Rhodopseudomonas palustris: one gene and its partner. The protein of the gene in region 1 interacts with the protein of each later gene in a pairwise test. Links are inferred from orthologs where the notes say so. Each region holds a gene or a part of one and is shown on either strand. Other genes may lie near its edges. The genes, in order: secD and pheT.

Region 1 (15,601 bases):
GCACCTTCGACCGCATCCTGGTGACCGCGGCGATGGCCGAGCTGCCGCAGCCGCTGCTCGACCTGCTCGACCCGGACGGCATCCTGATCGCACCGATCGGGCCGGGCAACGGCCGGCAGACGCTGATCCGGGTGCAGCGCAAGAACGACGGTTTCCTCCGCAAACCGCTGGTGGATGTGCGGTTCGTGCCGGCGCTGCCGGGCATCGCCCGCGAGCTCTGAGCATCGCACGTCAAGACCCGTCGTGACGCAGGGTTAAACGCTTGTTTACTGCCGACGTGTTTACTCAATTTACCTTGAGTTGCGTATGAGTGAGTAACCATGTCCCGCGTAGTCGAGTTGCTTTACTCGCGCCGGGCCCCGCAAATGGCGGTGCTGGCGTTCGTTTCGGTCGGATTCAGCGCGTGTAGCGCGGACATGCAGACCCGTTTTCAGCAGGCTCCGTTCGGGCCCGTCGAAACCACCGGGTCGGTGCAGCGGCCGCAGCAACAGCAACAGCGCTATTCCGAGCAGCGCGAGCTGCCGCAATATGCGCGGCCACAATATCAGGCAGCCCAGCCGCATTATCAGTCGCAGGCCTTGCCGCCGATCTCCACGCCGTCGTCCTATCCGGTCGCGGGCGGGGGCAGCGGCATGTCCGGCGGCGGACGCGGCGTCGGGTCGTACGAGCCGCCCGCGCGCGCGCCGATTGAGGCGACCGGCACCGTGCCGGTGCGTTCGGTCGCCGCGGCACGGCCGGCTCCCGCTCCCGCGCCGGCACCAGTTCCGGCCAGCGGCACCACCATCATCGTCGGAACCAGCGATACGCTGGAAGGCCTGTCGCGCCGCTATAACGTCTCGACCGCCGATATTCTGCACGCCAACGGCTACAAGGGGCCGCGCCGTCTGCAGCCCGGCCAGTCGCTGGTGATCCCGAGCCGCACCGCCACCCTGCAGGCGCCGGCCGCTGCGCCGCCGGTCGCCCGTCCGGTCGCTTCGGCCCCCGCGCCGGTCGCCGCCGCGACGCCGCCGCGGGTGCACTACGTCAACAGCGGCGATACGCTGATGAACATCGCCCGCCGCAACAACATCTCGCTGAGCGAGCTGGCCCGCGCCAATCGTCTCGACACCAACACGCGGCTCAAACCCGGCATGAAGATCAACGTGCCGGGCAGCCGCGCGACCGCAGCGGCGCCTCCCGCCGCCGCTCCGGCCCCGGTCGCTGCCGCGCCCGTCGCCGCACCGCCGGTGCGGATGGCCGCCGCGGCGCCGGCCGATCCTGTGCAGAAGGCGCGCCTGGTCTCGCCGACCGAAACGCCTGCGGCGGCCGAGCCTGCCGAAGCCTCGCCGGTCAAGGCGGCGGAGGCGACCGGCGCGCTGCCGAGCTTCCGCTGGCCGGTGCGCGGCCGCGTCATCACCGCCTACGGTGCCAAGACCAACGGCAAGTCGAACGACGGCATCAACCTCGCGGTGCCGGAAGGCACCCCGATCAAGGCGGCCGAGGACGGCGTCGTGGCCTATTCGGGCAACGAGCTGAAAGGCTACGGCAATCTGGTGCTGGTGCGGCATTCCAACGGCTACGTCACCGCCTACGCCCATGCCAGCGAACTGATGGTCAAGCGCGGCGAGACCATCAAGCGCGGCCAGACCATCGCGAAATCCGGACAGACCGGCGAAGTCGGCTCACCGCAGCTTCACTTCGAGATCCGCAAGGGATCGTCCCCGGTCGATCCGCTCAAGTTCCTCAACGGCGCCTGAGCAACGCCGTCGAGGGAAGTGCCTGACAAGCGAAATGCCCGGCCGCAAGGTCGGGCATTTTTCTTGGTCTTGTGAGCGTTCGCTTTCGGATGAAAAACTCTCCGCGCCGTCATTGCGAGCGCAGCGAAGCAATCCAGTCCTTCGCCCAGAGCTGGATTGCTTCGTCGCTGCGCTCCTCGCAATGACGCAAAGAGTTCATGAGATCCGATTACTTGCCGCCGAGCCGCACCTTCAGCCGGCCGGCGAGGTCCTGCACGAACTGCCAGGCGACGCGGCCGGAGCGCGAGCCGCGCGTGGTCGACCATTCCAGCGCCTCGCGCTGCAGCGTGTCGTCGTCGACGCTGATCCCGTAATGGGCGCAATAGCCGCGCACCATCGTCAGGAATTCGTCCTGGCTGCATTTGTGGAAGCCGAGCCACAGCCCGAAGCGGTCGGACAGTGACACCTTCTCCTCGACCGCCTCGCCGGGATTGATCGCGGTCGAGCGCTCGTTCTCGACCATCTCGCGCGCCAGCAGATGCCGGCGGTTGGAGGTCGCGTACAGAATCACATTGTCGGGCCGGCCCTCGATGCCGCCCTCGAGCACCGCCTTGAGCGATTTGTACGAGGCGTCGTTGCCGTCGAACGACAGGTCGTCGCAGAACACGATGAAGCGATCGTCGGAAGCGCGCAGCAGCGTCATCAGCGCCGGCAGGCTCTCGATGTCCTCGCGGTGGATCTCGATCAGCTTCAGCGTGCCGGCGACGTCGGGCCGGGCGTTGACATGAGCGTGAGCCGCCTTGACCAGCGACGATTTGCCCATGCCGCGCGCGCCCCACAACAAAGCGTTATTGGCGGGCAGGCCGGTCGCGAATCGCACGGTATTGTCGATCAGGGTGTCGCGCATCCGGTCGATGCCCTGCAGCAGGTCGAGATCGACGCGGCTGACCTTGGGAACCGGCGCGAGCCGTCCCTCCGGATGCCAGACGAAGGCCTCGGCCCCGGCCAGCGTCGCCTGCGCAGACGGGGCGGAACTGCCCGAAAGATGTGCGGAAATGCCTTCCAGCGCCCGCGCGATGCGCTCCAGCGTCGCCGAATCCGGGGCCGCTGCGGCGGGCTTGGGCGCGGTGCTGCGGCGCTTGGCGGCGGGTTTCTTTGCCGCCGGGCGGGCGGGTTTGGATTTGGTCTTCCGGGCCATGCTTGCACTTCCTGTTTCGGCAGCCATATCGGTCTGCGACAGGCCGGGCAAGCGGCGGAAACGGAGGGCAAATGAGAGGGTTGGCAGCGTTGCAATTGGGACCGCGGCCGCTATAGTCCGCGCGAATTTGCGCCCCCCGGACGTCGCCCCCGCGCCGCGCCGGCTCGCTTTTTTCACGGGGAATCCGGATGTTTGTTACTCCTGCATTTGCTCAGGCTGCTGCCGCCGGCGGCGACGCCAACAGCATGCTGATGTCGCTGCTGCCGTTCGCGCTGATCTTCGTCATCATGTATTTCCTGATCCTGCGTCCGCAGCAGCGCAAGGTGAAGGAGCACGCCGAACTGGTGAAGAACATTCGCCGCGGCGACACCATCATCACCTCGGGCGGCCTGGTCGGCAAAGTCACCAAGGTCGTCGACGACGACCAGATCGAGTTCGAGCTTGCCGACGGCGTCCGCGCGCGTCAGATGCGCCAGATGATCACCGGCGTCCGCGCCAAGGGTGAGCCGGTCAAGGACGTTCCCGAGAAGGGCAAGGGCAAGGCCAAGGACAAGGACGCCGACGACAAGGCCGAATCGGCCAAGGACTCGGCCAAGGACGACACCGCGTCGAGCTGACGCGGTCGCTGCGCCTTCTCAGGTTTCTGACGGGACAACTCGATGCTGTATTTCACACGGTGGAAGGCGCTGGCGGTCATTGTGACGGCGCTGGCGGTGTGCCTTTGCGCCGTTCCGAACTTCTTCCCCGACCACACCGTCAAGACCTGGCCGAAATGGGCGCAGCGCCATCTGGTGCTGGGCCTCGACCTGCAGGGTGGTTCGCACATCCTGCTCGAGGTCGACGCCAATTCGGTCAAGAAGGACAAGCTCGATTCGGTGCGCGACGATGCGCGCCGGGTGCTGCGCGAAGCCCGGATCGCCTATACCGGACTGGCGACGAAGGGCGATCAGGTCGAGGTCCGGATCAGCAAGGAGAACGAGGTTCCGACCGCGCTCACCAAGCTGCGCGAGCTGTCGCAGCCGCTCGGCGGGTTGCTCGGCAGTAACGGCCAGCGCAGCCTCGACGTCACCGACGCAGGCGGGGGCCTGATCCGGCTGACGGTGCCGGCGGCGGCGATCGCCGAACGGGTGCGCCAGTCGGTCGACCAGTCGATCCAGATTGTGGAGCGCCGCGTCAATGAACTCGGCACCGTCGAGCCGCTGATCCAGCGCCAGGGCGCCGACCGCATTCTCGTCCAGGTGCCGGGTCTGCAGGACCCGACCCGATTGAAGGAGCTGCTCGGCAAGACCGCCAAGCTCGACTTCCGCATGGTCGATTCCTCGGTGTCGCCCGAGCAGGCGCAGGCCGGCCGCGCGCCGTCGGATTCCGATGTGCTGATGAGTTCGTCGTCGCCGAAGCAGCCATATGTCATCAAGAAGCAGGTGCTGGTGTCCGGCGCTGATCTGACCGACGCCCAGCCGGGCTTCGACCAGCGCACCAGCGAGCCGATCGTCAGCTTCCGCTTCAACACCAACGGCGCGCGCAAATTCGCCCGCGCCACCACCGAGAATGTCGGCCAGCCGTTCGCGATCGTGCTCGACAACGAGGTGATTTCCGCACCCGTGATCCGCGAGCCGATCACCGGCGGCTCCGGCCAGATCTCGGGCAGCTTCACCGTTCAGGGCGCCAACGACCTCGCGATCCTGCTGCGCGCCGGCGCGCTGCCGGCGCCGCTGACGATCATCGAGGAACGCACCGTCGGCCCCGGCCTCGGCCAGGATTCGATCGAGAAGGGCGAACTCGCGGCCTATGTCGGCTCGATCCTCGTGATCATCTTCATGCTGCTGACCTACCGGCTGTTCGGCGTGTTCGCCAACATCGCGGTGGCGGTCAACGTGGCGATGATCTTCGGCGTGCTGTCGCTGCTCAACGCCACGCTGACGCTGCCCGGCATCGCTGGCGTGGTGCTCACCGTCGGCATCGCGGTGGACTCGAACGTGCTGATCTACGAGCGCATCCGCGAGGAGCTGCGCGCCGGCCGCAACGCGATCTCGGCGATCGACGCCGGCTTCAAGCGGGCACTGTCGACGATTCTCGATTCCAACATCACCACCTTCATCGCCGCCGCGGTGCTGTTCTACATCGGCACCGGTCCGGTGCGCGGCTTCGCGGTGACGCTCGGCATCGGCATCATCACCACCGTGTTCACCGCCTTCACCGTGACCCGACTGATCGTCGCCACCTGGGTGCGGTGGAAGCGGCCGCACACCGTGCCGATCTGACGCCCCCCATCCGAGAGAGCTGCAAGTGACATCGACACAGTGGATTTTGATCGGGCTGGGCGGGTTGGTCGTGGTGCTGACTGTCGTCAGCATCATGGGCTGGCTGCCGTCGCTGCGGATCGTGCCAGACGTTACCCATTTCGACTTCACCCAGTTCCGCCGGATCAGCTTTCCGATCTCGGCGCTGCTGTCGATCGTCGCGATCACTCTGTTCTTCACCCACGGGCTGAATTTCGGCATCGACTTCAAGGGCGGAACGCTGCTCGAGGTCCGTGACAAGTCCGGCACCGCGGATATCGCCGGGATGCGGGCGACGCTCAGCAAGCTCGGGCTCGGCGACGTCCAGCTCCAGCAGTTCGGCGGTCCGTCCGAGGTGCTGATCCGTGTCGCCGAACAGCCCGGCGGCGACGCCGCGCAGCAGGAGGCGGTGCAGAAGGTCCGCGGCGCGCTCGGCGAATCCGTCGAATATCGCCGCGTCGAAGTGGTCGGCCCGCGGGTTTCCAGCGAGCTCCTGGCCTACGGCATGCTCGGCCTGATGCTCGCGATTCTCGGCATCCTGGTCTATCTCTGGTTCCGGTTCGAATGGCAGTTCGCGCTCGGCGCGATGATCGCCAACGTCCACGACATCGTGCTGACGATCGGATTCATGTCGATCAGCCAGGTCGATTTCGACCTCACCAGTATCGCGGCGCTGCTGACGATTCTCGGCTACTCGCTGAACGACACCGTCGTGATCTACGATCGAATCCGCGAGATGCTGCGGCGCTACAAGAAGATGCCGATGCCGCAGCTTCTGAACGAATCGATCAACTCGACGCTGTCGCGCTCGATCATCACCCACGTCACCGTGACGCTGGCGCTGTTCGCACTGCTGCTGTTCGGCGGCAATGCGATCCACTCCTTCACCGCGGTGATGATGTTCGGCGTGGTGCTGGTCGGCACCTACACCTCGATCTTCATCGCGGCCCCGATCCTGATCTATCTCGGCGTCGGCACGCATCGGCTGGACGATCCGTCGGAAAAAACCGAAAGGTCGGAGAAGGCCGCGGCGCTGACGACGCCCGAGGGCGCCGCGATTCCGCAGACGGCCGAGAAGCCGAAGAAGCCCGTGAAGTCGGGGAAGCGCTGAGCTTTGGCGGATCGCCCGGAGATCCCGCATTTTCCGCGCACGGCCTCGGTCGAGGCCTACGGCAAAGGTGGGTTCTATTTCGGCGAGATGTCGCATGTCGGCTCGCTGCTGTTCCTGCCCGAGGCTGTGTGGGGCTGGGACGTCACCCGGCCCGAGCAGATCGACCGCTATGCGCTGAAGCGGGTGTTCGACCACGCCAATGCGATCGACACGCTGATCGTCGGCACCGGCACCGACGTCTGGATCGCGCCGCGTCCGTTGCGTGATCAGCTCCGCGCCGTGGGCATCGTGCTGGACGTGATGCAGACCGGACCGGCGGTGCGGACCTACAACATCATGATCGGCGAGCGCCGCCGCGTCGCCGCGGCGCTGATCGCGGTGCCATGAGCGCGAGCGGCGACGGCGACGCCTCTGCGGCGTTCTGCGCCGAACTGGTGCGCAGCCACGATTTCGACCGCTATGCCGCGACGCTGTTCGTCGAGCCGCCACGCCGGCGCGCGCTGCTGGCGCTGTACGCCTTCAACGTCGAGATCGTCCGCGTCCGCGACCAGGTCAGCCAGCCGCTGCCGGGCGAGATCAGGCTGCAATGGTGGACCGACACGCTGGCCGGCACCGCGCATGGCGGCATCGAGGGCAATCCGGTCGCCGCCGAATTGCTGCGCGCGATCGGGCAGCACGGATTGCCGGTCGCGGCTCTGGCGCAGCTGATCGAGGCGCATCTGTTCGACCTCTACAACGATCCGATGCCGACGCTCGACGTGCTCGAGGCGTATGCCGCCGACACCGACGGCGCGCTGTTCGCGCTGGCGGCGCGGATGCTCGATCAGGGCTCGGAGGCGGTCGATCATCTCGCCCGCCACGCCGGCCTGGCACAGGGGTTTGGGCGCGTAGTCGCGCGGCTGCCGATCGATGCGTCGCGGCGGCAGTGTTTCGTGCCGCTGGACATTCTGGCGCGGAACGGCAGCGGCGAGGCCGAGGCCTATGCGGGCCGCGAAACGCCGGCGCTGCGGCAGGCGCTCGACGAGCTGATCGCCGAGGCGCTGCGCCATCTCGACACCGCGCTGAAGCTGCTCGGCGAGATGCCGCAGGCTGTGAGGCGCGCCTTCCTGCCGCTGGCACTCGTCCGGCGCGATCTCGACCGCATGGCACAGGCCGACACCGACCTGTTCGCGCCGTTCGAACGCTCTCGGCTGGCGACGCTGTGGACGCTGTGGAAGGCATCGCGGACGCACGTTTTCAGAATGTAGTGCGGCCCTCCAGAGCTTTGCGACAAGCAAAGAGCCGTCATCCTGAGGTGCTCGCCATCTTCGGCGAGCCTCGAAGGGTGCGGAGACGGCACTTGCGGTCCATCCTTCGAGGCCGCCGCTGCGCGGCGGCGCCTCAGGATGACGGAGTAACATGTGGCGACTCAGTGAAGTCGGTCCACGGTGCCTGGGCTCACGCCGCCGCCGGCAGCTTCAGGCTTTCAGCGATCCAGGAATCCAGATCCGCCAGCGCGCGCGCGCTGAGTGCCTGCTTCTTGGCGACCGACTTTTCCGGGCCGCGCAGCTTCTTGCCGTCGGGGCCGTGGGTCGGCGCGTTGGCCAGCGGCGGGAACAGGCCGAAATTGATGTTCATCGGCTGGAAGGAGCGCGGGCCGGCGTCGATGGTCTCGATATGGCCGCCGGTGATGTGGCCGAGCAGGGCGCCGAGCGCGATGGTCGGCGGCGGCGGCGTCATGGATCGGCCGAGCGCGTCGGCGGCGGCGTTGAGCCCGGCGAGGAGGCCGATGCCGGCGGATTCGACATAGCCCTCGCAGCCGGTCATCTGCCCGGCGAAGCGCAGCCGCGGCGCGGCGCGCAGCCGCAGGCTTTCATCGAGCAGCTTCGGCGAGTTCAGAAACGTGTTGCGATGCAGCCCGCCAAGCCTTGCAAACTCAGCATTTTCCAGCCCCGGGATGGTGCGGAAGACGCGTTGCTGCGCGGCGTAGTTCAGCTTGGTCTGGAAGCCGACCATGTTGAACAGCGTGCCGAGCTTGTTGTCCTGGCGGAGCTGGACGATGGCGTAGGCCTTGACCGTCGGGTTGTGCGGATTGGTCAGCCCGACCGGCTTCATCGGCCCGTGGCGCAGCGTCTCGCGGCCGCGCTCGGCCATCACCTCGATCGGCAGGCAGCCGTCGAAATACGGCGTGTCCTTCTCCCAATCCTTGAAGTCGACCTTGTCGCCCGCGATCAGCGCATCGACGAAGGCGTCGTACTGCTCGCGAGTCATCGGGCAGTTGAGATAGTCGGCGCCGCTGCCGCCGGGGCCGGCCTTGTCGTAGCGCGACTGAAACCAGGCGATCGACATGTCGATCGTGTCGCGATGCACGATCGGGGCGATCGCGTCGAAGAACGCCAGTGCCGATTCGTCGGTCAGCGCGCGGATCGCCTCGGCCAATGGCGCCGAGGTCAGCGGGCCGGTGGCGACGATGACGTTGCCCCAGTCGTCCGGCGGCAGGCCGCCGATCTCCTCGCGACGGATCTCGATCAGTGGATGCTCGGCCAGCGCCTGGGTCACGGCGGCGGAGAAGCCGTCGCGATCGACCGCCAGTGCGCCGCCGGCCGGGACCTGATTGGCGTCGGCCGCGCGCATCACCAGCGAGCCGAGCCGGCGCATTTCGGCATGCAGCAGGCCGACCGCGTTGTTGGCGGCGTCGTCGGAGCGGAACGAATTGGAGCAGACCAGTTCGGCGAGGCCGTCGGTCTTGTGCGCCTCGGTGGTCCGGTGCGGCCGCATCTCGTGCAGCACGACGCGCACGCCGGCGCGCGCCACCTGCCAGGCGGCTTCCGAGCCGGCGAGGCCGGCGCCGATGATATGAACGGGTTGGGTGGGATGAACAGCGCTGGTCATGCGCTACAGCTAGCGCGTTTCAGCGGCGGGTCAAATCCGTTTCGGGCCCTCGCGGTCAGGTCCGCGGGCCGCTCCGGGGGCCGGATACGACAACGCCCGCGATGACGCGGGCGCTATCGGCGAGCAGGTCGGTTCGGACGGTCAGCCATTGAAGTGACCGGACGCCACGCGCGGGATGTCCGAGCGGTCGAGTCCGATATCGGCCAGTTCGCGATCACTGAGCTGCGAGAGTTCAGCGAGGTTGCGCTGATAATCCCGGAACGCCCGGAGGGCGCGGATGAGCGAAAGCAACATGGATAGTCTCCTTAGTTCACGGTTCAGTTCTTCGTCGGCCGAACCGTTGACTGGAATATAGGGCAGAGTCGCCGCAACCAGCAGCGTAAATGCTGCACCGCAGCTAGGCGATATGGACATACCTTTGGGAAGGAATGATTAACTCTTCCGCGCAGAGCTGTGTGGCTCTCGCATGGTTGGGAGCCAGACGCACAGCGGGTTCCCGGCGGCAACCAGACACCGGAAGCGGCAATATAATGCACTTATACGGCAGAACTCAAGCCTCCATAACGAATTTTGAATCGAGGAGATGAAGTCGAATTCCGGGCGGCAAGTTAATCGACTAGTTAAATCGCTTCAGATAGTATGCGCTGAGCGCATGCTGAATGGTTGTTCATGTCGGGGCGTCATTTGATTTACCGCAATGCACAACACCAAAATGCCACCGGCGCCCAGGAGCGGCCGGTGGCATTGGAGCGTCCGTTCGGAGACGCTCAGCTTCCCTTGCGCTTCCACTGCAGCAGCGTCGCCGGGAAGTCGGCCGCGGAGCGCTTGATCGGGCTCGCCGGCGGAATCTGCGGCGGATGGGGATTGGGCTCGATCACCTTGCGGTAGAGGTGCCACGTGGCATGGCCGAGCAGCGGGATGACCACCGCCAGGCCGAGGAACGCCGGCAGCGAGCCCAGCACCAGCAGCGCGGCGACGATCAGGCCCCAGGCGGCAATCTCGATCGGGTTGCGGGCGACGACGCGCAGCGACGCCGTGACCGCTTCGCCGACCCCGGCCTGACGATCGAGCATCATCGGAAACGCCACCACGCTGACGCACAGCGCCGCCACCGCGAACAGGAAGCCGACGCCGCAGCCGATCGCGATCAGGCTCCAGCCTTCCGGCGTGGTCAGGACCCGGGTGACGAAATCGGGGATCGCCGCAGCGGGCACATGGCCGAAGGTGGACACGTAGATTCCCTGCGCGGTCGCGATCCACACCACGAACACGGCGAGCAGGATCGCGCCGAGCCCGAGCATCGCGCCGAACGAGGGCGAGCGCAGCACGTCGAAGGCGTGCCACGCCGAAGCGTCCTCGCCGGCTTCGCGGCGGCGGCTCAACTCGTACAGCCCGAGCGCCGCAAACGGCCCGATCAGCGCGAAGCCGGCGGCGAGCGGAAACAGCAGCGGCAGCACCGAATAGCCGAGCACGAGCCGCGCCAGCACCAGGCCGAGCACCGGATAGATCACGCACAGCATGACGGCGTGGCTCGGCACCGCCTTGAAGTCGTCCCAGCCGCGCCGCAGCGCGTCGTGCAGATCGGCGAGCGCGATGCGGCGGACCGGCGGCTCGGCCGCCGCGCCGAGCGGGCGGGCATCGGTGGCTTTGGCGGGGTGGATCGTGGCCATGCGCGTTTCTCCCATGTGAGCACAGGTGATGATCACGTGCTGTGAGCCGGATCCTTCGCCGGATGGCGGCGGGCCGGGCTTATCTGGGCGCGGAAACGATCAGGAGCACTTCAACCAGACGCGAGAGCAACGAGCGAACTGGTCCTGTGACCTGGGCTTTGCCGCGACCTGTGACGATAGCCTAACGCCGATCGCACCCGCAGGTTGCTCACGCTTCGGTGAGAGCGGATTTGTCGCGGCGCCGCGCGGCGCAGTTAGTTGCGGCGCCGATTAGTTCCACCAGGGTCGGGCTGTTTGCGTGCAGATGCGAACAAATAATTAGTTCATTCGCGCTGCACCATCCCCGGCTTCACGGCGTTGACATATTTGGCAAGCTCGCCGCGACGCGGTAGCTTCGCCTGCCGGGCGCGGCGCAGATCGCCGCGGCCCGGCCAAGAGACCATCACCCGAGTCCATTACCTGGAGAGACCAATGAGCATTTTCGGCAAGATCATGGGCGCGATTTTCGGCAGCAAGGCAGACGCCGCGCCGGGCGGCAGCGCGGAGCCGACGCCTGCGGCTGCAGGAACGGCACCGGCGCAGACCTCGGCGGGCACCGTCGATGTCGCCCCGATCCTCGACCAGGCCGTGAAGGCCAAGGGCGAGAAGCTGGAATGGCGCACCTCGATCGTCGACCTGATGAAGGCGCTCGACATCGACTCCAGCCTGTCGGCGCGCAAGGAGCTCGCCAAGGAACTCGGCTACACCGGCGACACCGGCGACAGCGCCAGCATGAACATCTGGCTGCACAAGCAGGTGATGGCCAAGCTCGCCGCCAATGGCGGCAAAGTGCCGGACGATCTCAAGGACTGATCCGGCAGCATTCGGTGCGATCGAAAGGCCCGCTCGCGCGGGTCTTTCTGTTTGCGATGCCGTCTGACGATTCGAGGATACTGCCTAGCCGTTCTGCCTCCGGTGGAATCAGCAGTGGCCGCTCCAGGACTCTCACCACAGGCACAACCTCATGGTGAGGAGGCGCGAAGCGCCGTCTCGAACCATGTGCGCGGGCCGTGCGCGTTTCCCATCCTTCGAGACGCCCGGCTTCGCCGGGCTCCTCAGGATGAGGAGTCAGTGCATCCGGCAAGCGCCAGATCGCTTCAATCAATCGATGAAACGCTCTATCGCGTCAGGTCGGCATATTCCGGATGGGCGTCGAGATAATCGGCGACGAAGCCGCAGCCGGCGGTGACCTTCAGGCCGTCGGCGCGAATCAAATCCAGCGCACCGCGGACCAGGCCGGTGGCGATGCCGCGGCCGCGTAGCGGCGCCGGCGTTTCGGTGTGGGTGATGACGACGTGGCCGTTGGCGCGGCGATAATTCGCAAAAGCGATCTCGCCATAGGCATCGAGTTCGAAGCGGCTTTGCGCCTTGTTGTCGCGCACGCTGGCTGCGATCGTCGTCCCGCTCATGGCGTCCCCCTTGATTCAGTTTCAGTCGATGATTTCACCGCCACCCCTGGCAGCACCGATGGCTTTCAGGTGGAGTCGCGCCCCGCGATTTCAAGGGCGTCGCGGTGTCTCGCATGTGGGTGATTGCGGCGGGCGCCGCGGTTGTCGATGGGTGCCGAAGACATGCGTGCCGAAGACGTGTGTGCCGAAGACATGCGCGCTTAAGCCATGACGATGGGGCGGGCGCAATACGGGGAATCCCCAAGGCGAAGGGCTGATCCTCGTCCGATATTCGCCGCGGCCGGTCGAACGATGCTATGGAGGGCGGGCGCCGCATCGGCCGCTTCGCATCGGGAGAGCACCATGGCCAACGAAAAGGGCCCCAACGTCAAGAAGAAACAGAAGTGCAAGAATTGCGAAGGCAAGGGCACGCTGAAGAAGGGCGACAAGGTGGTGACCTGCCAGCGTTGCAAGGGCACCGGGCTGCGCTAGAGCCGTTCTGTCTCCGATGGAATCAGCATTGGCGTTCTGGGATACTCTCCACAGGCACAACTTCATGGCGAGGAGGCGCGAAGCGCCGTCTCGAACCATGCGTCGCCGGCACTGCATCGTCGCCCCATCCTTCGAGACGCCCGGCTTTGCCGGGCTCCTCAGGATGAGGGGTCAGTGCATCTGGCAAGGGCCATATCGCTTCAATCAATCGACGAAACGTCTAGCTCACCGCCCCTCATCGGGAATGTTCAGCACGGTACCGCACGCCTTGCAGTGCACCGCGTCGACATCGTGGCGCTGCAGGCCGCAGACCGGGCAGGGGAAACGCACCTTGTTCGGACTAATCAGCGCCCGCGCCAGATTGAAGAACAGCGTGACGCCGAAGATCATGATCGCGACGCTGATCAGCCGGCCGACCGTTCCCGGTAGCGTGATGTCGCCGAAGCCGGTGGTGGTCAGCGCGGTGACGGTGAAATACAGCGCGTCGGCGTAGTTGGCGATCTGCTGATTGTGCGAGCGCTGGGTCTCGTAGACGATCGCCGTCATCACGAAGATGAACACCGCCAGATTGGTCACGGCGATCACGACTTCCTCGTTGCGGCGGAAGAAGTCACTGTCGTTGCGCAGCCGCGACAGCATCTGGTAGTCGTGCAGCAGCCGCAGCGTGCGCAGGATGCGCAGGAAGCCGCCGCCCTCGCCGGCGAGCGGCGCCAGGAACGACACGATCGCGATGATGTCGGTCCAGGTCGCGAGCCGGGTGAAATCCTTCATTCGGTGCCGGCTGATCAGCAGCCTTGCGGCGAAATCGATCAGGATCAGCGCGCCGAACACCACGTCCAGCGTCTCGACGAGGTCGTTCGACGGCACGAATGAGGTGCCGATGATGAACAGCACCGTGACGATGTCGAACGCCAGCACGCCATAGCGAAACACCACGCCGCGCGGCGACGCGCCTTCGTACAGTTCGCGCAGGAAGGTCTTGAAATCGGCATAGGCCATGGCGGCAGTATTGGACCGGGTGGGGCGGGGGAGGCAATGGGGTTCGAGCGAGATCCGGTTCAAAGGTCGCGTCGAGCAAGTCCGGCCGAGGCTCCAGCCGGAGCATGGCAGGCGCCATGAATTATGCTATAGTCCATATCATGCGCCACGAACGTATCCAGATCGATCCCGACGTGATGGGCGGCAAGCCGGTCGTGCGGGGCACGCGCATTCCGGTGGAACTGATCCTGCGCAAACTCGGCGCCGGACTATCGACCGCGGAGATCATCGCCGAGCATCCGCGCCTGACGGCGGACGACATCCGGGCCGTGCAAGCGGATGCGTGAGCTACGCACCGACGACTGAGAGACTGTGGACCGGCCTCAGCCGCAGTTCCACACCGGCCCGATCGGCGTCTGCGTCCAGCAAGGCCCGAAGCTGCCGCCATTGTAGCGGCCGCGATAGAAGCCCGGCCGGCCGAGATAGCGCCATTCGCCGGCCCAGCCGCCGTTCCAGCGATAATATTCCGGCGTCGGATCGATGTACCACGGCCGCTTCGGCCGCAGCATCGCCCGCTGCGAGCGGGACAACTTCTGCATGAACAGCGGCACGGAATTGCTCGGCGGCTGCACATAGCCGGGCAGGCCGCTGCTCTGCGCCCGCTTGGCGTGCTTCTTGGGCGAAGCCGCCGAGGCGGCGAGGGGAAGCAGCGCGAGGGTGATTGCGAGCGTGAGGGCGGTGAGGCGGGTCATGGGGGGGAGTGTAGACGGGTGGGGGCGGGAGGGCGATTCAAATTCGGGTGTGACGGGGCCACACGCGGCATCTATAGATGTCGCTCGCTTCATCGAAGTGGAGCTTCCCAGACGGTACAGCCTGCTGCGGGATGCCCAATTGGCGAGTGATGGCGTCAATCCGCATTTTTGTGGATTGTGAACTATTTTTGGTCACTTTCCTATAAGTGCTGCACTGGGGCGAACGATGGCTGAAACACAGATCGAATGGACCGATGCCACGTGGAACCCCGTGGTCGGCTGCACGATCGTAAGCGCGGGCTGCACCAACTGTTACGCGATGGAAATGGCTCGCCGCCTGCAAGCCATGCAGGTTGCGAAATACGCTGGCTTAACGCGGAGAAGTTCAAAACGAGTTATCTGGAATGGCGTCGTGCGCGAAGATGCCGACGCGCTTGCAATCCCGTACCGGTGGCGGAAGCCAAAGAAGATCTTCGTCAACTCGATGAGCGATCTATTCCACGAACGGGTGAGCGACGCCTTCATAAATAAGGTATGGGATGTGATGCGGGACACGCCGCGTCATCACTATCAGATCTTAACAAAACGCCCGGCGCGGATGAGCACCTTCGTGCGATCCCACCTTGCTACCGTTCTCCCGAACGTATGGCTGGGGACGAGTGTTGAAAATGGCGCTGTTGTAGATCGCATCGATCACTTACGCACAGTGCCAGCAGCAATCCGTTTCTTGTCGTTCGAACCCTTGATAGGATCGGTCGGCGCGGTTGATTTATGCGGAATTGATTGGGCGATTGTGGGTGGCGAAAGCGGTCGTTCCGCAAGACCGATCCGCGAAGAATGGATCGACGAAATTTACGAACAGTGTGAGCGTTTCAACACCACCTTCTTTTTTAAGCAGTGGGGCACTTGGGGTAAAGATAACAAGCGGCGATCCAAGAAGGCGAACGGCCGCGAGTATCGCGGTCAACACTGGGATGGGATGCCAGCATTAGATCGAACGATCGGAGCCTAGACCCGGTCGCCGGGGGTATTTATGGTTGCAAAGCCTTACACGTGGAAAGATGGCGCGACGTTAGAAGAACATTCGCGCCGCAAGCACCAAATCATC
Region 2 (15,744 bases), 2.4 Mb from region 1 along the record:
CACCGACCCGACCGTCGACTCGCAGATCGTCAAGCTGAAATCCGCCGGCGCCACGCTGCTGTACGACGCCTCGACGCCGCGCTTCGCCGCGCAGGCGATCAAGAAAGTCGCCGATCTCGGCTGGAACCCGGTGCACATCCTCGACATCAACGCCAGCCCGGTGTCGGCGACGCTGAAGCCCGCCGGCCTCGACATCTCCAAGGGCATCATCAGCGTCAATTACGGTAAAGACCCCGCCGACCCGCAATGGGCCGACGACCCGGGCGTCAAGAAGTACTTCGCCTTCATGGACAAGTACTATCCCGAGGGCGACAAGATGAACACGGTCAACTCCTACGGCTATTCCACCGCGGAGCTGCTGGTCCAGATCCTGAAGCAGTGCGGCGACAACCTCACCCGCGACAACATCATGAAGCAGGCCGCCAACCTGAAGAACGTCACGCTCGACCTGTCGCTGCCGGGCATGTCGATCAACACCTCGCCGACCGACTTCCGCGTCAACAAGCAGTTGCGGATGATGAAGTTCAACGGCGAGCGCTGGGAACTGTTCGGCCCGATCCTCGAGGACGACGCCGCGATGTGAGGCGGCGCGACGCGAACCTCGCCCCGGGCGCGATGCGGATCGCCGCCCGGGGCGACGCGCGGGAAACCACCGGATACCGATCGAACCGGCGCGTAGAACTACGCACAACTAACCGGTAACTCAGTCGGCAATATTGATCGTTGGTTGAAACCGGCCGGGCAACGCTGCGGTCAAAACGTGACAGACAGGATTGCTCGAATCGTCGTCGAATGACTTCGCAACAGACACGCTGATGCGGACGACTTCGGGAGCGCCGCTTGTGCGGCGAGATCACGATGAGAGCAGAATCCAATCGCTATTTCACCGTCGAACAGCTCGAAGAACTGGCGGTCGCCAAGTACATCGAAGCGGCGCTGACGCCGGAAGGCGACGAGCGCGAGGAACTGCTGCAGGAAGCCAAGCGCTTCGCCAGCCGCGCCAAGATGAAGAGCTGGCTGATGGGCGAGATCGGCATCGCCCCGCCCCGGCGCGATTACCACTGAGGCCCGCAACGGCGGCGCGATCGCGAACTCGTTCCCGCGCTGAGCTCATTCGCCGGGAGCGACGCTGACCTCGCGCTGCAGCCGGTCCATCGCGATCATCACGGCGGCGCCGGCGAATTCCCGGCTGGCCTGGCCGGGATCGACCGAGGCGACCTTCCAGTTGGCGCCGTTGCTGTCCTCGTCGGGCGGGCACGGGCGAATCCGGATCGCCTCGACCTTGTCGCAATGCCGCTGCTGGCGGACGTCGCGCAGCAGCAGGGTTTCGATCTCATCGGCGGTCTTCAGCACCCGGGTCATCAATGGCTCTCGTCGTTGCTCGCTGGCGGACGATCTATCGCAGGCCGCCGGCAAGGCCGATTGAGATGCCTCAAGGCCGACCTTCGCGGGTTTCCGCCGCAATCGCCGGAACCCTGGAACCCGACCTTAACCATGGCTTTACCGGGCCTTAAACCCGCTTCGTTACGGTCCCGCATCGGTCGGCGTGGGCGTTGCGAATGGCGGTGGGCAAGAACAAAGCCGGCGAACGGCGGGAGCCGAAATTCGGCTTGGCCGAATCGCTGTCCGGCCTGCGCCTCAGCCCGCAGGATCGGGTCAGCGTGGCCGACGACGACCGTCCGAAGAAGCCCAAAACTCAGGCCAAACCGCAGGCCGCCAAAACCGGCGGCGGCGGACGCAAGGCCCGCGGCAAATCGCGCCGCAAGGGCGGATTGCGCCGGCTCGTCACCCGCACCGTGTACTGGACCGCGGTCGCCGGCATCTGGGCGGTGCTGGGGGTGGTCGGACTGATGGTGTGGGTCGGCGCGCATCTGCCGCCGATCCAGTCGCTGGAGATTCCGAAGCGGCCGCCGACCATCACCATCGTCGGCGCCGACGGCAGCCAGCTCGCGGTGCGCGGCGAGATGGCCGGCACCAATGTGGCGCTGAAGGAATTGCCGCCTTATCTGCCGAAGGCGTTCATCGCCATCGAGGACCGTCGCTTCTATCAGCATTTCGGCGTCGACCCGATGGGCATCGCGCGCGCCGCGGTCGCCAACGTGCTGCATCGCGGCGTGTCGCAGGGCGGCTCGACGCTGACCCAGCAGCTCGCCAAGAACCTGTTCCTGACCCAGGACCGCACCCTGATGCGCAAGCTGCAGGAGGTCGAACTGGCGCTGTGGCTGGAGCGCAAGCACTCCAAGACCGAGATTCTCGAGCTCTATCTCAACCGGGTGTATTTCGGCTCCGGCGCCTACGGCATCGAGGCGGCGTCGCAGAAATATTTCGGCAAATCGGCCAGGGCGGTGACGCTGGTCGAGGCGGCGATGCTCGCGGGCCTCGTCAAATCGCCGTCGCGGCTGGCGCCGAACCGCAACCCGGAGGGCGCCGAGAAGCGCGCCCGGCTGGTGCTCGCCGCGATGGCCGACGCCGATTTCATCACCGACAAGCAGGCGCAGGCGGCGATCGCCAATCCGGTCTACACCGTCAAGCCGACCGGCGCCGGCACCATCAACTACGTCGCCGACTGGATCGGCGAGGTGCTCGACGATCTGGTCGGGCAGATCGACCAGTCGATCGTGGTCGAAACCTCGATCGATCCGAAACTGCAGGCCGAAGCCGAAGCCGCGATCATCGACGAGCTCGCCGCCAAGAGCGTGAAATTCAAGGTCTCGCAGGGCGCGCTGGTGGCGATGACGCCGGACGGCGCGGTGCGGGCGATGATCGGCGGCCGCAACTACGCCGACAGCCAGTTCAACCGCGCCGTCACCGCCAAGCGGCAGCCGGGCTCGGCGTTCAAGCCGTTCGTGTATCTCACCGCGATCGAGGCCGGGCTGACGCCGGAGACGATCCGGCAGGACGCGCCGGTCGACGTCAAGGGCTGGCGGCCGGAGAACTACACCCACGAATATTTCGGCGCGGTGACGCTGACCCAGGCGCTGTCGATGTCGCTGAACACCGTCGCGGTGCGGCTCGGGCTCGAGGTCGGGCCGAAGAACGTGGTGCGAACCGCGCACCGGCTCGGCATCGCCTCCAAGCTCGAGGCCAACGCCTCGATCGCGCTCGGCACCTCGGAAGTGTCGGTGCTGGAACTGGTCGGCGCCTACGCGCCGTTCGCCAATGGCGGGCTGGCGGCGTCGCCGCATGTCGTCGACCGGATCCGCACCGCGAGCGGCAACAAGCTGCTCTATGCGCGACCGAACGATCCGCCGAACCGCGTCGTCGATCCGCGCGCGGTGGCGATGATGAACACCATGATGCGGGAGACGCTGCAATCCGGCACCGCCAAGAAGGCCGACCTGCCGGGCTGGACTGCCGCCGGCAAGACCGGCACCAGCCAGGATTTCCGCGACGCCTGGTTCATCGGCTACACCGGGGCGCTGGTCACCGGCGTCTGGCTCGGCAATGACGATAATTCGCCGACCCGGAAGGCGACCGGCGGCGGCCTGCCGGTCGACGTCTGGACCCGCTTCATGCGCGAGGCGCTGAAAGGCACCGCGCCGCAGCCGCTGCCCGGCGGCGGCTGGAGCGGCGGCCCGCTGGTCGCAGGCAGCTCCGCGGCCGGCGGCACCATCGCGCAGGCCGGACCGCGCGGCGAGACCCAGATCGTCAACGTCCCGGCCGCCGGCGCCGCCCGCCCGCAACCCGCCCGCGCCAATGTCCGCCCCGAAGCCGACAGCGGCCTCGACGGCTGGCTGATGGACCGGCTGTTCGGGCGATAGCCTCCGCTCACGATCAAGAGCCGTGCCCGCGTCGCCCCCACCCTCACCCTGATATCGAGGATTGCGGCGGCGCTCTCTTCACCCTCCCCTGGAGGGGGAGGGTCGGCACGCAGCCCGCGGAGCGGGATGCGTGACGGGGTGGGGTGAGAAGCGGGCACGGCGGACGAACTCTTCGCCACCCCACCCCGCTCGCTGGCGCGAGCGACCCTCCCCCTCCAGGGGAGGGTTGATCCTCGCGGCGACCGCCCGACTCAGCGCCGCGTCGCCTGCCAGACGCCGCGGCAGCGGTCGCCCTGGATCAGGCCGCTCCAGATCCCGGTGCCGGAATTGCCCGACAGCCGGCCGCGGCCCCTGGCGACCGAGGCGCCGACCGAGATCTTGACCGCGACATTGCCGCCGCCGGTGATCCCGCCCGTGACCTTGCCGCCGCCGGCCGAGGAGACCCGGCGGCCCTGCACGGCGAACGGCGCGTTGTAGGTCGGGCTGCAATTGCCGGCCCTGGTGGCGAACACCACGTTCCAGACGCCGTCGAAATGGCCGACGGCGCGCCGTTTCGCCGCCTCGGCGTCGCCGGCGGCCGCGACCAGCCCCAGCCCCAGAGCGGCGGCGGCGACGAAGCCGGTCCGGGCGAGGCCGCCGAACCGTCCGGAAGGTGAGCTGACAGAGCACGTCATGGGAGTCTCCGACAATGAAGCGGCGACCGGCGGGGATGCGAACGGTCGGCCTCGGCGCATATGCTGCGAAGTATCGACTGAAAATGTGTCTACGGAGTATGCGACGAGGCTGGGCGCCGAAAGGTTCGTCATTCGGCCGGGGCCGGGCCGGGCCGGCGGCGGGCCCGCGCTGCGCGGCGTTATCCGTTGCCAATCCGGCCGCGCTCTGCCATAAGCGCAACCTTCGTCGCCCGGCTGATCAAGGGCTGCCGTGGCGATGAGCCTGCCGGTTTTTCCCGCAAGGGAACAAACCGAGCAACTTCAACGCTCTAACGAGCATTTTGAGCCTGCGCAGCGCCTCACCGGCGCGTTTTGCGCGTGGCATAGGAGAGCCAAATGCCCAAGCTGAAGACCAAATCGGGCGCCAAAAAGCGCTTCAAAGTCACCGCCACCGGTAAGGTGATGTCCGCCCAGCGCGGCAAGCGCCACGGCATGATCAAGCGCACCAAGAAGCAGATCCGTCAGCTTCGCGGCACCCGCGTGATCTTCAAGACCGACGGCGACAACATCAAGAAGTATTTCTTGCCGAACGCCTGACCGTTCACGCCGCGCCTTTGCGCGGCAGCCTCATCGGGCCGCGTCCGCGCGGCCAAGCAAACCAATTTCAGATGAAGGAGATCAGTCATGGCTCGCGTCAAACGCGGTGTGACGGCTCACGCCAAGCATAAGAAAGTCTACAAGGCCGCCAAGGGTTTCCGCGGCCGCCGCAAGAACACCATCCGGGCCGCCAAGGCCGCGGTCGACAAGGCCGGCCAATACGCCTTCCGCGATCGCAAGCGCAAGAAGCGCACGTTCCGCGCGCTGTGGATCCAGCGCATCAACGCCGCGGTGCGCCCGCTCGGCATGACCTACAGCGTGTTCATCAACGGCCTCGCCAAATCGGGCGTGATCGTCGACCGCAAGGTGCTGTCGGACCTCGCGATCACCGAACCGGCGGCGTTCCAGGCGATCGCCGAGAAGGCCAAGGCCGCGCTCGCGGCCTGAGGCTGCAAGGCTGCATGAGTAGCCTGAGGTTGATACAAGGTTGACCGTCATCGCCGGGCTTGACCCGGCGATCCATCATTTCGAGAAGCGATGGATGCCCGGGTCAAGCCCGGGCATGACTTCTTGAGGGGAACGGCGGCTCATGTCCAATCTCGAAAACCTACAAACCCAGATCCTCGCCGATATCGCCGCCGCCTCCGACGAGGCCGCGCTCGAAGCGGTGCGCGTCGGCGCGCTCGGCAAGAAGGGCTCGATCTCGGCGCTGCTCGCCACGCTCGGCAAGATGGACCCCGAGCAGCGCAAGACCGAGGGCGCGGCGATCAACCTCGCCAAGGAGGCCGTCACGCAAGCGCTGACCGCGCGTCGCGACGTGCTCAAGGCCGCGGCGCTCGACGCGAGACTCGCGTCCGAGACGATCGACGTCACCCTGCCGCTGCGCGAGCCGCTCGCCGAGGCCGGCCGGATCCATCCGCTCAGCCAGGTCTGGGACGAACTCACCGCGATCTTCGCCGACATGGGCTTTGCGATCGCCGAAGGTCCGGACATCGAGACCGACGACTACAATTTCACCAAGCTGAACTTCCCCGAGGGCCATCCGGCCCGCGAGATGCACGACACCTTCTACTTCAATCCGAAGGAAGACGGCTCGCGCCTGCTGCTGCGGACTCACACCTCGCCGGTGCAGGTCCGCACCATGCTGAGCCAGAAGCCGCCTATCCGTGTGATCTGTCCCGGCCGCACCTATCGCAGCGATTCTGACCAGACCCACACGCCGATGTTCCATCAGGTCGAGGGTCTCGTCATCGACAAGGGCAGCCATCTCGGCCACCTGAAGTGGATCCTGCACGAATTCTGCAAGGCGTTCTTCGAGGTCGACAACGTCAACATGCGGTTCCGGCCGTCGTTCTTCCCGTTCACCGAGCCGTCGCTGGAAGTCGACATCCAGTGCCGCCGCGGCAAGGACGAAATCCGCTTCGGCGAAGGCGAGGACTGGCTGGAGATTCTCGGCTGCGGCATGGTGCACCCCAACGTGCTGACCGCCTGCGGCCTCGATCCCGACGTGTATCAGGGCTTCGCCTGGGGCATGGGCATCGACCGCATCGCGATGCTGAAATACGGCATGAGCGATCTGCGGCAATTGTTCGAGGCGGATTCGCGCTGGCTCAATCACTACGGCTTCAAGCCGCTGGACATCCCGACGCTGGCGGGCGGATTGAGTTCGTGAGCAGTTTCGCTGTCGCCGTGCGTGTCGCGCTGGACGAGAAGGCTGCGACAAGCGTCGCCCTCACCCCAGCCCTCTCCCGCAAGCGGGAGAGGGGGCAGGCCGCGGCTGCGGGAGCTCATCGGCTGAACGCGGGCGTTGTTAGTTGAAGATGATTTGTCATTGAGATGATTGAAAGCCTCGCATCCCGGCACGACGCGCTCCCTCTCCCGCTTGCGGGAGAGGGTCGGGTGAGGGCGACACGGGCACGGAGCTGGCGATGAACGATCCGAAGCAGCCGACCTGGAAGGTCTCTCCCAGCCTGCGCCGCAATGCGCGCGAGCCGCGGAAGGCATCCACCGACGCCGAGCGGCTGATGTGGGCGGCGCTGCGCGACAAGCAGCTCAATGGATTCTCGTTTCGCCGCCAGGTGCCGATCGGGCCGTTCATCGCCGACTTCGCCTGCCACTCGGTGAAGCTGGTGGTCGAGATCGACGGCGGCCAGCATTTTTCCGACGACGGCGAACGCACCGATGCGTCGCGGACGGCGGCGATCGAGGCGCGCGGCTTCCGGATTGTTCGCTTCAGCAATGCCGACGTGATGAGCAATCGGGCCGGGGTGCTGCAGAGCATTGCGGATGTGCTTGCCGCAAGTGCCCCCACCCCAACCCTCTCCCGCAAGCGGGAGAGGGAGCGCGCTGCGCGCGAGGCCAAGCAGCGGCCTGAACAGACCAATTCAAAGCAGCGTCCTGCAACGGACGATGCGGACTAACAGCATGACACGCAGCCCCTCCATCCGGCACGACGCGCCCCCTCTCCCGCTTGCGGGAGAGGGTTGGGGTGAGGGCGACGCGCGGCCGAGCCTCGCCATTCAGCACGATACACGCACAGCGCCAGACGGAAGTCACACCCGATGAAACTCACCCTCTCCTGGCTGAAAGACCATCTCGACACCGACGAGCCCCTCGACGCGCTCGCCGACAAGCTCACCATGATCGGGCTCGAGGTCGAGGGCATCGAGGACAAGGCCAAGGCGCTGGCGCCGTTCACCATCGCCTTGGTGCTGACCGCCGAGAAGCATCCCAACGCCGACAAGCTGCAGGTCTGCAGCGTCGACACCGGCGCGGGCGCGCCGGTGCAGGTGGTGTGCGGCGCGCCGAATGCACGCGCCGGGCTCGTCACCGTGTTCGCGCCGCCCGGCACCTACATCCCGGCGAAGAACATCACGCTGGGCATCGGCAACATCCGCGGCGTCGAGAGCCGCGGCATGCTGTGCTCGGCCGCCGAGCTGGAGCTCTCCGAGGATCATGACGGCATCATCGAGCTGCCGGCGGACGCGCCGGTCGGCCAGGGCTTTGCAGAATGGGCCGGGCTCGGCGATCCGGTGCTCGACATCAATCTGACGCCGAACCGGCAGGACTGCGCCGGCATTTCCGGCATCGCGCGCGATCTCGCCGCCGCCGGCATGGGCAAGTTCAAGAACCCGTCGATCAAGCCGATCAAGGGCGAATTCCCCTGCCCAGTGAAGGTCAGCGTCGAAGACGCCAAGCTCTGCCCCGGCTTCGCGCTGCGGCTGGTGCGCGGCGTCAAGAACGGGCCGTCGCCGGACTGGCTGCAGCAGCGGCTCACCGCGATCGGCCTGCGCCCGATCAACGCGCTGGTCGACATCACCAACTTCCTGACCTTCGACCGCTCGCGCCCGCTGCACGTGTTCGACGCCGCGAAGGTCGAGGGCGATCTGGTCGTGCGCCGCGCGAACGACGGCGAGACGCTGCTGGCGCTCGACGGCCGCAGCTACACGCTCGACAGCAACGTCTGCGTCATCGCCGACGCGCACGGCGTCGAATCGCTCGCCGGCATCATGGGCGGCGAGGCCTCCGGCTGCTCGGACGACACCACCGACGTGCTGATCGAATCCGCGCTGTGGAACGAGATCAATATCGCGCAGTCCGGCCGCAGACTCGGCATCAACACCGACGCGCGCTATCGCTTCGAGCGCGGCGTCGATCCCGCCTTCATGATGCCGGGGCTCGACCTCGCGACGCATCTGGTGATGCAGTTCTGCGGCGGCACGCCGTCGGAAGCCGTCGTGGTCGGCAATGCGTTCGGCGAGGACCGCATCATCGACTTCCCGCTGAGTGAAGTGAAGCGGCTCGCCGGCATCGAAGTGCCGTTCACCGAAGTCCGCCGCATCCTGACGCATCTCGGTTTCATGGTGGCGGGTTCGGGCGCCGTGGTGAAGGTCGCGGTGCCGTCGTGGCGCAGCGACGTCCACGGCAAGGCCGACATCGTCGAGGAGATCGTCCGCATCGTCGGCGTCGACAAGGTGCCGATGACGCCGTTCGAACGCGGCGACGCCCCGCGCAAGCCGGTGCTGACCCAGATCCAGACCCGCACCCGCCGCGCCAAGCGCGCACTCGCCGCACGCGGCCTGACCGAGGCGGTGACCTGGTCGTTCATCTCAAAACCCAGCGCCGAAGCCTTCGGCGGCGGCCAGCCGGAGCTGGCGCTGGCCAATCCGATCGCGTCGGATCTGTCCGACATGCGGCCGAGCCTGCTGCCGGGCCTGATCGCCGCCGCGCAGGCCAACGCCGATCGCGGCACGCCGGATCTGGCGCTGTTCGAGGTCGGGCAGATCTTCAAGGGCGACCGGCCGCAGGATCAATTCATCGCGGCGAGCGGCGTGCGCCGCGGCGTCGCCTCGTCGCAGGGCCTCGGCCGGCACTGGTCGGGCTCGGCGCCGGCCACCGCGCTCGACGCCAAGGCCGATGCCTTCGCGGTGCTGGCCGCCGCCGGCGCGCCGATGGCGGGGCTGCAGATCGCAACCAACAAGCTGCCTGCCTGGCTGCATCCCGGCCGCTCCGGCGCGATCCAGATCGGGCCGCAGAACGTGCTGGGTTACTTCGGCGAGCTGCATCCGCGCGTGCTCGAACAGCTCCACGCCGACGGCCCGCTGGTCGCATTCGAAGTGATCCTCGACCGGATCCCCGACGCCAAGCAGCGCCCGACCCGCGCCAAGCCGGCGCTGGAATTGTCGGCGTTCCAGCCGGTGTCGCGCGACTTCGCCTTCATCGTCGACCGCAAGGTCGCGGCCGCCGACCTGGTCCGCGCCGCCCAGGGCATCGACAAGAAGCTGATTACTTCGGTCGGGGTGTTCGACGTCTATGAGGGCAAGGGCATCGACCCGGACAAGAAGTCGATCGCGATCGCGGTGACGCTGCAGCCGCGCGACAAGACCATGACCGACCAGGAAATCGACGCCGTCGGAGAGAAGATCGTCGCCGAAGTCACCAAGAAGACCGGCGGCGTGCTGCGCGGGTAGTTCGTCGCGGGCGGGTCGCGCTTACGGTCTCAGTGCACGGAGCTGCTTTGCGCGTCTCTACCGGCTGCCCGGCCAGCGCTCAGGCGCGCCGGTGGCTTCGCGGCTGCGGCGCTTCTTCGGCTTGCGCTGCGGCTTCTCCGCCGCGGCCGCGGGCTTCGCCGGGCCGATCCGCTTCAGCGCGGCGTCGGCGGCGGCCTCGCCGGATTCCCACGCGCCCAGCACGGTGCCCCACATCACCTCGCTGGTGGCCTCGCCGGCGATGAACAGATTGCCGAGCGGCTCGGCCAGCACCTTGCGCGACGGCGCGCCGCCGGGCGACGCCGCCGACATCGCGCCCTGCACGTAAGGCGCGGCGTTCCACCGCGTCGCCGCCTTGCGCTCGACGGCGGCGGCGATATCGCTGCCGAACAGCTTGCCCAGCCACTCGACCGCGAAGGCCTGCATCGCCGCCTCGCCCTGCGCCGACAATTCGCGGCCGAAGCTGCCGGCGACATCGACCGTGCACAGCGACGAGCCGTTGACGTTGGCGGACAGCACCGCGGTGCGGGCGCTGTTACTTTGCTCGATCATCATCTCGTCGCGCGACAGGCCGAGCGGATTGCCTTTGAACTGCAGCGCGATCCGGTCGTAGCTGCCGAGCCCGAGCCTGGATGCGGCGTCGAGCTGGCGCTTCGGCAGGTCCGGCGAAAACGCGATCGCGCCCGAACTCAGCACATTGGTCGAGGCGGTGAGAATGATCGCGCGCGCCGCGATCTTGCCTGACGCCGTCTCCACGCCGATATCGCGGCCGCTCCAGACGATGCGCGTCACCGGCGTCGACAGCGTCACCGGCAGCGCCGCCGCGAGCCTGGTCAGCAGCACGCCCAATCCCTGACGCACGCCGATGATGGCGATGCGGTCCTGGGCGCGAAAACCGTCGACCGCCGACAGGTCCCTGACGTCCTTGCCGGTGGCGACCGGGCCGATCACGAATTCGGTGGTCGCGGTCCAGTCGCCGAGATCCTTCGGCAGCGCCGCCGCGCAGGAGACGTCGACCCGGCCGCGCGACGCCTCGCCGATGGCGCGGCTGGCGCGCACCAGCGTGGCGAGGAAATCCTCGGTCTCGCGGGCCCGGGCGTTGCGGCGGCCGATCCGGATCTTCTGGCCCGGCGGCGCCGCCGCGATGTCGAGGCCTTCGCCGCGCGCCAGCCGGACCAGCGGATTGCTGTCCGGATTGTGCAGGAACCGCGCGCCGCGATCGAACGGCGCCTCGAAGCTGGTGGTGTCGGTGAGGCAGCGGCCGCCGATCTGCGCCGCGGCCTCGACCACGATCACCTTGCGGCCGGCCGCCGCGATCCGCCGCGCCGCCGCGATCCCGGCCGCGCCGGCGCCGACCACGACGATATCGACCTCGCGCGGCAGCGCCGCGGACGCGCGCGCCCCGAACATCGGCGCGACGGCGAGGCCGGCGGTGGCTCCGAGAAAGCGGCGTCGGGAGATTGTCATGTCATGGTTTCCGAAAATATCCGCGCCGGGCCGCGACAAGGGCCGAACAACCCGGCATTGTCCCGCGCCGGGGCGCCATCGTCAGTCTAACCCAAACGCCGTCGAAAACCTCGGACTCCGCCCGATTTTCGCGCGGCGCCCGGTTGCGTCGCGACGCCGCAGAATGCCCATCTTCGGCTCGCAACCTGCCTCAATCGCTGCACTGCGGCAACGGTCATGGTCAACGTCCGGTGTCCGGGCGGCTGAACCGATGAACTAAATTGCAACGGCTCTCCCCAATGATGAGCCGGCCAACAGCAGCGTGACGACGTCGCGGGAGTGAACGGATGGGCATTGTGTTCGATGCCATCGGCAAGGTCATCGCCGGCTATCTGCAGAAGGAAGAGCCGGGCTACGAGCCGTTCACGCCGAGCGAGCCGGATCATCTGCGCAACATCATGCAGCCCGGCGACGTGCTGCTGGTCGAGGGCAATGCGCGGATCTCCGGCATCATCAAGTACCTGACGCAGTCGACCTGGTCGCACGCCGCGCTCTATGTCGGCCCGATCGACGGCGCCGCCGAGCCCGACGGCGAGCCGCACGTCCTGATCGAGGCGAATATCGGCGAGGGCGTGACCTCGTCGCCGCTGTCGCGGCATCTGGGCTATCACACCCGGATCTGCCGCCCGGTCGGCCTGTCGCACGAGGACCGCCACACCGTCTGCCGCTACGCCATCAACCGGATCGGCTTCGGCTACGACACCAAAAACATCGTCGACCTGATGCGCTACCTGGTGCCGATGCCGGTGCCGCAACGCTGGCGGCGGCGGATGATCGCGCTCGGCTCCGGCGATCCGACCAAGATCATCTGCTCGGCGCTGATCGCGCAGGCGTTCGACGCGGTGCGCTATCCGATCCTGCCGAAGATCACCAAGGCCGGCAGCCGCGCCGCGCGCCGCGAGATCCTGCACATCCGCGACTCCTCGCTGTACATGCCGCGCGACTTCGACATCTCGCCGTATTTCGAAGTGGTGAAGCCGACCATCGTCAACGGCTTCGACTACACCGCGCTGCACTGGGCCGACAAGCAGAAGCCGCTCGCGGAGGTGGCGGGCCCGTTCAGCACGTTTCACGACCCTGCCGACCCGGCGCCGTCGCTCGTTCCTGAAACGGCTGACACGGAAACGGCGCCGCGCGAGTCAGAAGTGACGCGCGTCGGTTATATGCACTGACATCATCCTCAGCGCAGCTTGCCGCAGGCAAAGCGTCATCCTGAGAGCCTGACCGGAAATGCAGGCCGCCAAATCAACGCCCTGTCCCCGTCATTGCGAGCGCAGCGAAGCAATCCAGCGCGCCGAGCACTGAGCCCCTGGATTGCTTCGTCGCGGAGCCTGCTACGCTACGCGCATCGAGCCGAGCAGGAGGCCTCGCCGCCATCGGCGTCGCCCTGCAATTCCAGCAGCCCCTTGATCTCGTCGTTCGGCCGCGCCGCGCTGAACAGGAAGCCCTGCGCCTCGTGGCAGCCTTCGTCGCGCAGCCAGTTCAGTTCGGCTTCGGTCTCGACGCCTTCGGCCGTGATGGTGACGCCGAGTCCCATGCCGAGGCTGATGATGGCGCGGACGATCGCCTGGGCCTCGCGATTGTCGCTGACGCCGCGCACGAACGACTGGTCGATCTTGATCTTGTCGAACGGAAAGCTGCGCAGATAGCTCAGACTCGAATAGCCGGTGCCGAAATCGTCCATCGAGATGCGGACGCCGAGCGCGCGCAGCGCGTGCAGCGTGGCGATCACCTGGCTGCTCTTTTCCAGCAGCAGCGTCTCGGTGATTTCCAGCTCGAGCCGGCGCGCCGGCAGGCCGGACTGCTTCAGCGCGTCCATCACCGTCGCCATCAGATTGCCGACGCGGAACTGCAGCGGCGACAGATTGACCGCGACGCGGATGTCGCCGGGCCAGCGCGCGGCGTCGTGGCAGGCCTGGCGCAGCACCTGCGCGCCGATCGCGTTGATCAGGCCGGTGTCCTCGGCGACCGGGATGAACTCCGCCGGCGAGATCATGCCGCGCTCCGGATGCGGCCAGCGCACCAGCGCCTCGCAGCCGGTGACGCCGCCGTCGGCGAGCGCGATCAGCGGCTGGTAGTACGGCCGCAGCACCTCGTGGCGAAGCGCCGTGCGCAGTTCGGTCTCGATCTTGCGCCGCGCCTGGGCGCGGGCGTCCATCCCCGGCTCGAAGAAGCTGAAGCTGCCGCGCGAATCCTTCTTGGCGCGCGACAGCGCCATGTCGGCGTTCATCAGCAGCTTTTCGGAATCGTCGCCGTCGACCGGCGCCACCGCGATGCCGATGCTGGCGCCCGCCACCACCGAATGGCCTTCGAGCAGAAACGGCTCGGCGATCGCGCCGAGCAGCCGCTTGGCCAGCAGCGTGACGTCCTCGGGCCGCTTGATCCCGGTCTGGACCACGGCGAATTCGTCGGAATTGAGCCGCGCCAGCGGGTCTTCCTCGCGCAGCGTCGAGCGCAGCCGGCGCGCGATTCCGCGCAGCAGCTTGTCGCCGACGGCGTGCCCCAGCGTGTCGTTGACCGCCTTGAAGTGATCGACGCCGACGAACAGCACGGCGATCTTCTCGCCGGTGCGCCGGGTCTGACTCAGCATATCGTCGAGCCTCTTGCGCAGTAGGCTGCGGTTCGGTAGCCCGGTCAGCCCGTCGTGATGCGCCATGAAGGCCAGCCGCATCTCGGCGCGTTTGCGCTCGGTGATGTCCATCAGCGCCAGCAGCACCGCCGGCTCGCCCTGATAGTTGAGCTGCCGGGCGTAGATCGCCAGATCGATCAGCGAGCCGTCGGCCCGGACGTGTTTCCAGGTCCGCGCCGCGCGTTCCTCGTCGGTGGCGTCGCCGCCCCATGGCAGATCGGTCTCGAACGCCTGCAGCCGGCGGATCGTCAGCGCGGCGAATTCCGACGGCGAATAGCCGTAATGCGCGACCGCGGCGTCGTTGACCGCGACGATGCGCTCGTCGGCGAGCGAGCACACCAGCATCGGCACCGGATTGCTTTCGAACATCAGCCGGAACGACGCTTCGCGCTGCTTCAGTTCGGTGATGTCGACGCGCAGGCCGATCACGCCGCCGTCCGAGGTGGTGCGTTCCTCGATCCGGATGCAGCGGCCGTCGGCGAGAAACTGCTCGTGGCTATGGCCGGGATGAAACAACCGTCGCATCCGCTCGGCGATCCATTCGTCCTCGCGGCCGATCGCTTCGGGATAGTCGCCGCGCTCGACGCCGACCCGGATGGTGTCCTGCATCCGCGCGCCGGGTTTGAACAGGTCGGCGCTGGCCTTGTAGATCTCCGCGTAGCGCTTGTTCCAGAGGATGTAGCGGCCATCGGCGTCGAGAAACACGATGCCCTGCGGCAGAATGTCGATCGCCTCGCGCAGCCGCTCGTGCGACTTGCGCGCCTCGGCCAGCGCGTCCGCAACGGCGCGCTCGCGATCGGCGATCCCGCGCGACGGCAGCTTCGGACACGGCGATGGCTTGCGGCCTGTCGCTCCGGAGCGGCTCGGCTTCGGCTTGCGTTTGACCGTGCATCTTTTCGATGTCTTGCTCGTCTTCAGCCGAAACTGCGGCATTTCCACGCCCCACACCCAATCTGCGAACTGGTTGTGCAAGATGTGTCTGAAAAAAATATGTAACGGTTTCAGCGGCATTTGCAGCCGGCAGGTAGGATCGCGGCGAAGTGCACGTCGATGAGGCACGCGCGAATCGCGCAGAGCGCGCGATAAACGACGCCGGGAACCAGAATACGGCATCCCGTTGCAGTTTCGGCGCGATCTGCACAAGGCTTGTGCGGAGACGAATCGTCGGCTCGAATTTGCGCCAACTACGCGGAGGGTTAGTATGGCGTTAACATCGCGACCCGCGGCCGCAGCATCGCGCCCGCAATGCCCCGGTCGCAGCGCCGCCGATTTCACCGGCTTCGCGAGTCGGATATAAGGTGAGTATGCGACGCCGATCGATTCCCGCCCGATGGCTGTTGGCCGCCGCGCTGCTCAGCGCCTCGGCGACATTCGCGTGGGCGCAGGACAAGGGCACGGTCGATCCGAAGCCGCTGCCGAAGCTCGCCAACCCCGACGATCCCGAGCTCGCCGCGCGCGAGCTGTTCGGCCGCCGCACCCTCCCCGCGGCGCTGCCGCCACGGCCGGTCGGGTTCTACGCCCGCGGCTGCCTCGCCGGCGGCGAGGCACTGCCGATCACCGGCAAGACCTGGCAGGTGATGCGGCTGTCGCGCAATCGGTTCTACGCCTAT

The links.
Region 2: the proteins of secD (region 1) and pheT interact in binary tests that used the Escherichia coli proteins (3 or more experiments, as listed by UniProt). The link is inferred for Rhodopseudomonas palustris from one-to-one orthologs.

Annotation. Positions count from the first base shown.
Region 1 is NZ_CP140155.1:1,363,696-1,379,296, forward strand. The notes cover bases 2,967-5,873. They hold secD (protein translocase subunit SecD), read left to right. Parts: upstream 2,967-3,572; coding sequence 3,573-5,174; downstream 5,175-5,873. Other genes in these bases: yajC (preprotein translocase subunit YajC), read left to right, coding at 3,102-3,530; secF (protein translocase subunit SecF), read left to right, coding at 5,200-5,873. Outside these bases: SR870_RS06025 (protein-L-isoaspartate(D-aspartate) O-methyltransferase), read left to right, coding at 1-221; SR870_RS06030 (peptidoglycan DD-metalloendopeptidase family protein), read left to right, coding at 321-1,736; SR870_RS06035 (ATP-binding protein), read right to left, coding at 1,945-2,913; more of secF, read left to right, coding at 5,874-6,303; SR870_RS06055 (Mth938-like domain-containing protein), read left to right, coding at 6,307-6,690; SR870_RS06060 (phytoene/squalene synthase family protein), read left to right, coding at 6,687-7,550; methylenetetrahydrofolate--tRNA-(uracil(54)-C(5))-methyltransferase (FADH(2)-oxidizing) TrmFO, read right to left, coding at 7,741-9,174; SR870_RS06070 (DUF1127 domain-containing protein), read right to left, coding at 9,316-9,468; SR870_RS06075 (DUF2189 domain-containing protein), read right to left, coding at 9,942-10,844; SR870_RS06080 (DUF3597 domain-containing protein), read left to right, coding at 11,316-11,696; SR870_RS06085 (GNAT family N-acetyltransferase), read right to left, coding at 12,002-12,292; SR870_RS06090 (hypothetical protein), read left to right, coding at 12,635-12,763; SR870_RS06095 (ion transporter), read right to left, coding at 12,989-13,762; SR870_RS06100 (DUF433 domain-containing protein), read left to right, coding at 13,867-14,088; SR870_RS06105 (hypothetical protein), read right to left, coding at 14,125-14,493; SR870_RS06110 (DUF5131 family protein), read left to right, coding at 14,720-15,505; SR870_RS06115 (three-Cys-motif partner protein TcmP), read left to right, coding at 15,527-15,601. UniProt on the Escherichia coli protein: Part of the Sec protein translocase complex. Interacts with the SecYEG preprotein conducting channel. SecDF uses the proton motive force (PMF) to complete protein translocation after the ATP-dependent function of SecA.
Region 2 is NZ_CP140155.1:3,722,832-3,738,575, forward strand. Bases 7,227-10,276 are described here. They hold pheT (phenylalanine--tRNA ligase subunit beta), read left to right. Parts: upstream 7,227-7,572; coding sequence 7,573-9,981; downstream 9,982-10,276. Other genes in these bases: SR870_RS16840 (endonuclease domain-containing protein), read left to right, coding at 7,227-7,431; SR870_RS16850 (NAD(P)/FAD-dependent oxidoreductase), read right to left, coding at 10,039-10,276. In the rest of the region: SR870_RS16800 (ABC transporter substrate-binding protein), read left to right, coding at 1-583; SR870_RS16805 (hypothetical protein), read left to right, coding at 859-1,065; SR870_RS16810 (hypothetical protein), read right to left, coding at 1,111-1,362; SR870_RS16815 (transglycosylase domain-containing protein), read left to right, coding at 1,560-3,761; SR870_RS16820 (hypothetical protein), read right to left, coding at 4,013-4,435; rpmI (50S ribosomal protein L35), read left to right, coding at 4,811-5,011; rplT (50S ribosomal protein L20), read left to right, coding at 5,099-5,458; pheS (phenylalanine--tRNA ligase subunit alpha), read left to right, coding at 5,601-6,683; more of SR870_RS16840, read left to right, coding at 6,940-7,226; more of SR870_RS16850, read right to left, coding at 10,277-11,466; SR870_RS16855 (YiiX/YebB-like N1pC/P60 family cysteine hydrolase), read left to right, coding at 11,793-12,677; SR870_RS16860 (putative bifunctional diguanylate cyclase/phosphodiesterase), read right to left, coding at 12,845-15,067; mepA (penicillin-insensitive murein endopeptidase), read left to right, coding at 15,439-15,744.